One region of the Isoptericola sp. NPDC058082 genome, then DNA from elsewhere that is predicted to be linked to it. Evidence: predicted binding sites of a transcription regulator. Region 1 holds the regulator's gene; the other holds the start of a gene.
What was found. Region 1 encodes LexA, which represses DNA repair genes until DNA is damaged. Its sites were predicted from a motif close to TCGAACANNTGTTCGA; they were not measured.
Positions count from the first base shown of each region.

Region 2: the regulator LexA is predicted to act here: its motif matches at 2,243-2,258, upstream of ruvA (Holliday junction branch migration protein RuvA).

Region 1 is NZ_JBHVSQ010000005.1:84,816-88,216, forward strand. Features, by position in the region: gene ACFVS0_RS09100 (DUF5302 domain-containing protein) at 1-45, opposite strand, end outside; gene nrdR (transcriptional regulator NrdR) at 103-609, opposite strand; gene ACFVS0_RS09110 (LysM peptidoglycan-binding domain-containing protein) at 714-1,043, opposite strand; gene lexA (transcriptional repressor LexA) at 1,313-2,149, shown strand; gene ACFVS0_RS09120 (L-lactate dehydrogenase) at 2,196-3,155, opposite strand; gene ACFVS0_RS09125 (ATP-dependent DNA helicase) at 3,165-3,401, opposite strand, start outside.
Region 2 is NZ_JBHVSQ010000001.1:415,826-419,226, reverse strand. Features, by position in the region: gene yajC (preprotein translocase subunit YajC) at 1-316, opposite strand, end outside; gene ruvB (Holliday junction branch migration DNA helicase RuvB) at 482-1,585, opposite strand; gene ruvA (Holliday junction branch migration protein RuvA) at 1,578-2,213, opposite strand; gene ruvC (crossover junction endodeoxyribonuclease RuvC) at 2,338-2,928, opposite strand; gene ACFVS0_RS01925 (YebC/PmpR family DNA-binding transcriptional regulator) at 3,040-3,401, opposite strand, start outside.

The DNA of each region.
Region 1 (3,401 bases):
TGTGCTCGCGCGGCGGGCCGCGTGGCACCTGGTGCCGTCCAGCATGCCCCGGCGGCCTACCGGACGCCAGGGCATTTCACGCGGACCGGACGCGCCTCCGGCTCAGTCCGTCGCGGCGCGCCCCGCCGCCGCGTGCTCGCCGTCGGCCGCCGACCCGCGCGCCTCGTGCTCCGCCCGCAGCGACGTGATCGCGGTCTCGAAGTCCTCCAGGGACTCGAAGGACTGATACACGCTGGCGAAGCGCAGGTAGGCGACCTCGTCCAGCTCGCGCAGCGGCCCGAGGATCGCGAGACCGACCTCGTTCGCCTCGATCTCCGGCCGACCGGAGGCCCGCAGGGTCTCCTCGACCTTCTGCGCGAGGACGGCGAGGTCGTCGGAGCTCACCGGCCGGCCCTGGCACGCCTTGCGCACGCCCGCCACCACCTTGTCCCGGCTGAACGGCTCGGTCACCCCGGAGCGCTTGGCCACCGACAGGCTGGCCGTCTCGATCGTGGTGAACCGACGCTGGCACGCGGGGCACTGGCGCCGGCGACGGATGGACGCGCCGTCGTCGGAGGTGCGCGAGTCGACGACTCGTGAGTCCGCATGGCGGCAGAACGGGCAGTGCATCGCTGGTCTCCTGCGCTCGGCTCCGGACCGGCGCCCGGCTGCCCGTCAAGGTAAGCGGCGGGCGACCGTCCGCGCAAGCAGGATCCCTGGGAGCGGCGATGCCGTCAGTCCAGCGGGAGCAGGACCACCTGCCCGGTCTGGAGCTCCGCCGAGGTCAGCCCGTTGAGGTCGCGGAGCTCGGCGACGACGTCGCGCAGGTCGTCCCCCGTGTCCCGCACCTGCTGCGCGTACTGCCACAGGGTGTCGCCGGGCGCCACCGTCTGGAGCCGCACCTCGACGCCTGCGCCCGGCGCCTCCGCCACGGCCCGCTGGCCGACCAGGCCCGCGCCCACGAGGACGAGGAGCACCAGTGCCGCGACCACCACCCGTCCCCTGCGGGTCAGCCGGAGCCCTCCGAGCCCGAGGAACCCGTGAGCGTCGCTGGTGCTGCGCACGTTCTGCATCGTCCTGCCTCCGGTCCACGTGGTGCCGCGATGGGCGGCCGCTCCGTCGAGCATCCGTCGTCGAACACCCGTTCGTCGAACACCTGTACGTCGAACTGCTGTACTAGGTGTACCACGTCGGGGCGACACGGTCGAGACCTGATCGAACAGATGTTTGATGTCGGGCCGGAACTGGCTTAGAGTGGCCGACAGCGCGATGGAAGGTTTGTCGGATTTCATCGGCCCGCCCACGGGCCGCGCCCTGCAGGACGGAGAACGCGATGACCAGCGGACGGGACCAGGCCCCGGCGTCCACGACGACGGCGACGTCATGGGCAGCCCAGGACGAGACCCCCGGGGAGGCGGCCGCGTCGACGGTCCCGGCCGGCACCACCACGACCGTGCTGGCGTCGGTGAGCGAGCTCTCGCCCTCGTCCGACCGCCTCACGCCCCGCCAGCGTCGCGTGCTCGAGACCATCCGCAGCTCCGTCGAGGCGCGCGGCTACCCCCCGACCATGCGCGAGATCGGCGAGGCCGTCGGGCTGGCGAGCCCCTCCTCGGTCAAGCACCAGCTCACCACGCTCGAGCGCAAGGGCTACCTGCGCCGTGACCCCAACCGGCCGCGCGCGATCGAGGTCGTCGACCTCGAGTCGCCCGCGACCGGCGGTGCCGTCCCCGACGCCGACGCGGCGCCCGGGTTCGTGGCGGGGTCGCTCGCCGCCTCCGACGCGCAGCCGGCCCAGGCACCGTCGTACGTCCCGCTGGTCGGCCGGATCGCCGCCGGCGGTCCCATCCTCGCGGAGCAGGTCGTCGAGGACGTCTTCCCGCTCCCCCGGCAGGTCGTCGGCGACGGGGACCTGTTCCTGCTCAAGGTCGCGGGCGACTCGATGGTCGACGCCGCGATCTGCGACGGCGACTGGGTGGTCGTGCGGAGCCAGCCCGTCGCCGAGAACGGCGAGGTCGTCGCCGCGATGATCGACGGCGAGGCGACGGTCAAGACCTTCAAGCAGGCCGGCGGGCACACCTGGCTGCTGCCGCAGAACGCCGCCTACTCGCCCATCCCGGGAGACGAGGCGCAGGTGCTCGGTCGGGTCGTGGCGGTGCTGCGCAGCCTCTGAACGGCGCTCCGCCCCGGCCCCGCCCGGCGCCCCGCGTCCGGTCCGGTCAGAAGCCCAGCCGGCGCTGCACGGCCCGCATGCTCTCGGCCGACGCACGCAGCCCGGCGACCTCCTCGTCCGACAGCGGGGTGTCGATGGTCTCCCCCACGCCGCGCCGGTCGACGAGGGACGGCACCGACAGGCAGACGTCGCTGATGCCGTAGAAGTCGTCGAGGCGGGAGGACACGTTCATCACGCGGTGCTCGTCGTTGAGCACCGCCTCGATGATCCGGGTCGCTGCCAGGCCGACCGCGTAGTTGGTCGCCCCCTTGCCGGCGATGACGCGGTAGGCCGACTCGACGACGTCGGTCGCGATGCGCTGCCGGGCCGGCGCGTCGAGCGGCGGGCGACCCCGGAAGGGCCGCCAGTCCAGGAGGGGCACGCCGGCGATCGTGGCCGAGCTCCACAGCACGATCTCCGAGTCGCCGTGCTCGCCCGCGATGTTCGCGTGCACGTTCCCGACCGCGACCCCGCAGTGGCGGGCCAGCGCGTCGCGCAGCCGGGACGAGTCGAGGACGGTCCCGCTGCCGAACACCCGGCCCCGGGGCAGGCCGCTGATCTCCTGCGCCGCGTAGGTGACGACGTCGACCGGGTTGGTGACCATGAGGAACACCGCGTCCGGGGCCACCTCGAGCAGGCCCGGCAGGATGGAGCGCGTGAGGCCTACCGTCGCCTCGGCCAGGTCGAGGCGGCTCTGGCCGGGCTTCTGCTTGGCCCCCGCCGTCACCGCGACGATGTCGGCGCCGCGGCACACCTCCACGTCGTCCGAGCCGTCGATCTCGGCCTGAGGGATGAACATCCCCCCGTGCCGCAGGTCGAGGACCTCGGCCTCCACCTTCGCGCGGTTGACGTCCAGGAGGGCGACGGACCGGGCCGCGCCCCGGGCCAGCGCCGCGTACGCGAGGGTGGAACCCACCGCGCCCGCTCCGACGATCGCGAGCTTGGTCGTCCTGCGTGTCTCGTCCACGGCCCCACGCTAGGTGTCGAGGCGCCGGAGCGCAGCGCGGACGAGCTCGCCGTCCGTGGTCGGCCAGAAGTCCGGCATGGATCGGGTGAGGAACGACCCGTAGCGTGCGGTCGCGAGCCGGGGGTCGAGAACGGCCACGACCCCTCGGTCGTCGCCCGTGCGCACGAGCCGGCCGGCGCCCTGCGCCAGCAGCAGCGCGGCGTGCGTGGCCGAGACCTGCATGAACCCGTTGCCGCCCGCCTGCTC
Region 2 (3,401 bases), on a different contig from region 1:
TCGCGGAGGAGTCGGTTGTGACCTCGGTCTCGTCGGCCTCGTCCACGGGCTCCTCGACCGGCGTGTCGACGCGCTTGGCGATGGCCGCGCGCAGCCAGCGGGTCTGCGCGCCGCCGGGGACCGTCTCGATGGTGACCGTGTCGGCCGCCTCGTCGATCTCCACGACCGTGCCGAACAGTCCCGAACCGGTCATGACCTCCTGGCCCGGCGCGAGCTGCGACCGGAACTCGGCCTGCTGCTTCTGCTGCTTGCGCGTCCGCTGGCTCATGAAGAACATGAGGCCGGCGAGGACCACGAAGAGGATGATGAGTTCCACGGAGCGTCCTTGTCTGTCGCTGCCCGACGGTCGTCGACCGACTGCCGGGCGTCGGGGCGCACCGGTCGGCGCGCCGGCGCAGGATCCTGCGCACACGGCCCCCAACGAGCACGGCACCCGTCGAGTTCCGGCCCCGGGCCGTCGGCGGCAGGGGGCTCTCCCAGTCTACTGGGGCGTCCCGGCGTCCCCGTCGGCGGCGCCGGACCCGTCGAACAGCGTCCCCCCGAGCGGGGCTCCCCACGCCCCGGGCGGCGGCTCGAGCCCGAGGTGCTCCCAGGCGGCCTGCGTCGCGACCCGGCCGCGCGGCGTACGGCCCAGGAGCCCCTCGCGGACGAGGTAGGGCTCCGCGACCGTCTCCACGGTGTCCGGCTCCTCCCCCACGGTCATCGCGAGGGTGCCCAGGCCCACGGGCCCGCCGCCGAACCGGCGGCAGACGGCGTCGAGGACGGCGCGGTCCAGGCGGTCCAGGCCGATCGGGTCGACCTCGTAGACCTCCAGCGCGGCCCGGGCCGCCCGCAGGTCGAGGCTGCCGTCCCCGCGCACCTGCGCCCAGTCGCGCACGCGGCGCAGCAGCCGGTTCGCGATGCGGGGCGTGCCGCGCGAGCGGCCGGCGATCTCGTGCGCGGCCGCGTGCTGGATGTCCACGCCCAGCAGCCCGGCGGACCGGATGATGACGCGCTCCAGCTCGGCGGCGTCGTAGAAGTCGAGGTGCCCCGTGAACCCGAAACGGTCCCGCAACGGGGCCGGCAGCAGGCCGGACCGCGTCGTCGCGCCGACGACGGTGAACGGAGGCAGCGCCAGCGGGATCGCGCTCGCCCCCGCCCCCTTGCCGACGACGACGTCGACGCGGAAGTCCTCCATCGCGACGTACAGCAGCTCCTCCGCCGGACGGGCCAGCCGGTGGATCTCGTCGATGAAGAGGACCTCGCCCTCCTCGAGCGAGGAGAGCACCGCCGCCAGGTCGCCCGCGTGCTGGATCGCCGGGCCGCTCGTGACCCGCAGCGACGTGCCGAGCTCCGCGGCGATGATCATCGCCAGCGTCGTCTTGCCGAGCCCGGGAGGCCCCGACAGCAGCACGTGGTCGGGAGACGCGTCCCGCGCGAGCGCCGCCTGGAGCACCAGGGAGAGCTGGTCACGGACCACCCGCTGCCCGACGAACTCGTCCAGCTTCTTGGGCCGCAGCGCCGCCTCGGCCGCGCGCTCGACGTCGTCGGCCGAGGAGGTGACGAGCCGCTCGCCGCCGTACTCCGGCTCCAGCGGCTCAGCCACGCCGGCCGCCCAGGGAGCGCAGCGCCGCCCGCAGCGTGGCGGCGACGTCGACCGGGCCGTCGGCTGCCCCGTCACCGGCGTCCGCGAGGACGCGGTCGACGGTGTCCTGGGCGACCTTGGCGGCCCAGCCCAGGCCCACGAGCGCCTCGACCACCTGGTCGCGCGCCGGGTCTCCCACCGCGACCGGCGGCGCATCGGGGACGGCGGCGCCGGTGGCGGCAGAGGTCGGTGCGCCCAGCTTGCCGGACAGCTCGAGCACGAGGCGCTGGGCGCTCTTGGGGCCGACGCCGGGGATGCGCCGCAGCGCCGCGAGGTCCTCGGACGCGACGGCGCGCCGCAGCGCGTCGGGGGTCAGCACGGCGAGCATGGCGAGCGCGATGCGCGGGCCGACGCCCGAGACCGACTGCGCCGTCTCGAACACCTCGCGCTCGTCCGCCTCGGCGAAGCCGAAAACGGTCATCGAGTCCTCGCGGACGACGAGCGTGGTGTGCAGCTGCGCCCGCTCCCCCACCCGGAGGCCGGCCAGGGTTCCCGGGGTGGCGTGCACGAGGTACCCGACCCCGCCGACGTCGAGCACGGCCCGCTCCAGCGTCACGTGCGTGACCGTGCCGGTCAGGGAGGCGATCACCGTGGTCCTTCCGTCGAGCCGGTCTGGTGTCGAACACCCGTACGAGGCGTCACTGTAACAACGGGCGCCGACGCCGTCGGCCGCGACACGAGCGGAACGAGCATCGACCGGGAGCGGCAGCCCGTCAGCGCGGGGTGCGGGACGGCGCCCCGCGGTGCTTGCCCTTGCGGGCCGACTGCTCGGCCGCGGCCCAGGCGCGCTGCGCGGGGGTGAGCTCGTGTCGCTCGCCGCCCTGGAGCGCGCCCGCCGGGCGCCAGAGGTGGGTCACGGCGAGGGCGAGCGCGTCGGCCGCGTCGGCGGGTCGCGGCAGGTCGTCGAGCCCGAGGATGCGCGCGATCATGCGCTGCACCTGCTCCTTGCCCGCGCGGCCGGAGCCCGTCACGGCGGCCTTCACCTCGCTCGGCGTGTGCATCGCCACGGGGATGCCGCGGCGCGCGGCCGCGACCATCGCCAGACCCGCCACCTGGGCCGTGCCCATGACGGTGCCCAGGTTGTGCTGGGCGAACACCCGCTCGACGGCCACGACGTCGGGCACGTGCCGGTCGAGCCACTCGTCCAGCCCGGCGGCGACGTGCAGCAGCCGCAGGTCGATGCTCGTGGCGGGGTCGCTGCCCACCACACCCACGTCGACGAGCCGCGCCCGCCGTCCCGGCAGCGAGTCGACGACGCCGACACCGCACCGGGTCAGCCCCGGATCCACCCCCAGCACGCGCACGTCGTCACCCTCTCACGCGGCGGGCCGAGGGGGTCCGAGATACGCCGAGGCAGGTCCTACCTCGCGGGATCGGGAACGACCTCGGCGGCTCAGGGACCCGCCCAGGGGGGCTCAGTCCTCGTCGAGGGCCGCCATGACCTCGTCGGAGGCGTCGAAGTTCGCGTAGACGTTCTGCACGTCGTCGCTGTCCTCGAGGGCGTCGATGAGCCGCAGGATCTTGCGTGCGCCCTCGACGTCGACCTCGACCTCCATGGACGGGTGCCAGATGGAGTCGGCGGAGTCGTACTCGAGGCCCGCCTCCTGGATGGCGGAGCGGACCGCGACGAGGTCGGTGGCCTCGCAGAGCACCTCGAAGGCCTCGCCCTCGTCGCTCACGTCCTCGGCACCGGCGTCGAGGGCGGCGAGCATCACGTCGTCCTCGGTGACGCCGTCGGCCTTGGGCACGACGACGAGGCCCTTGCGGGAGAACAGGT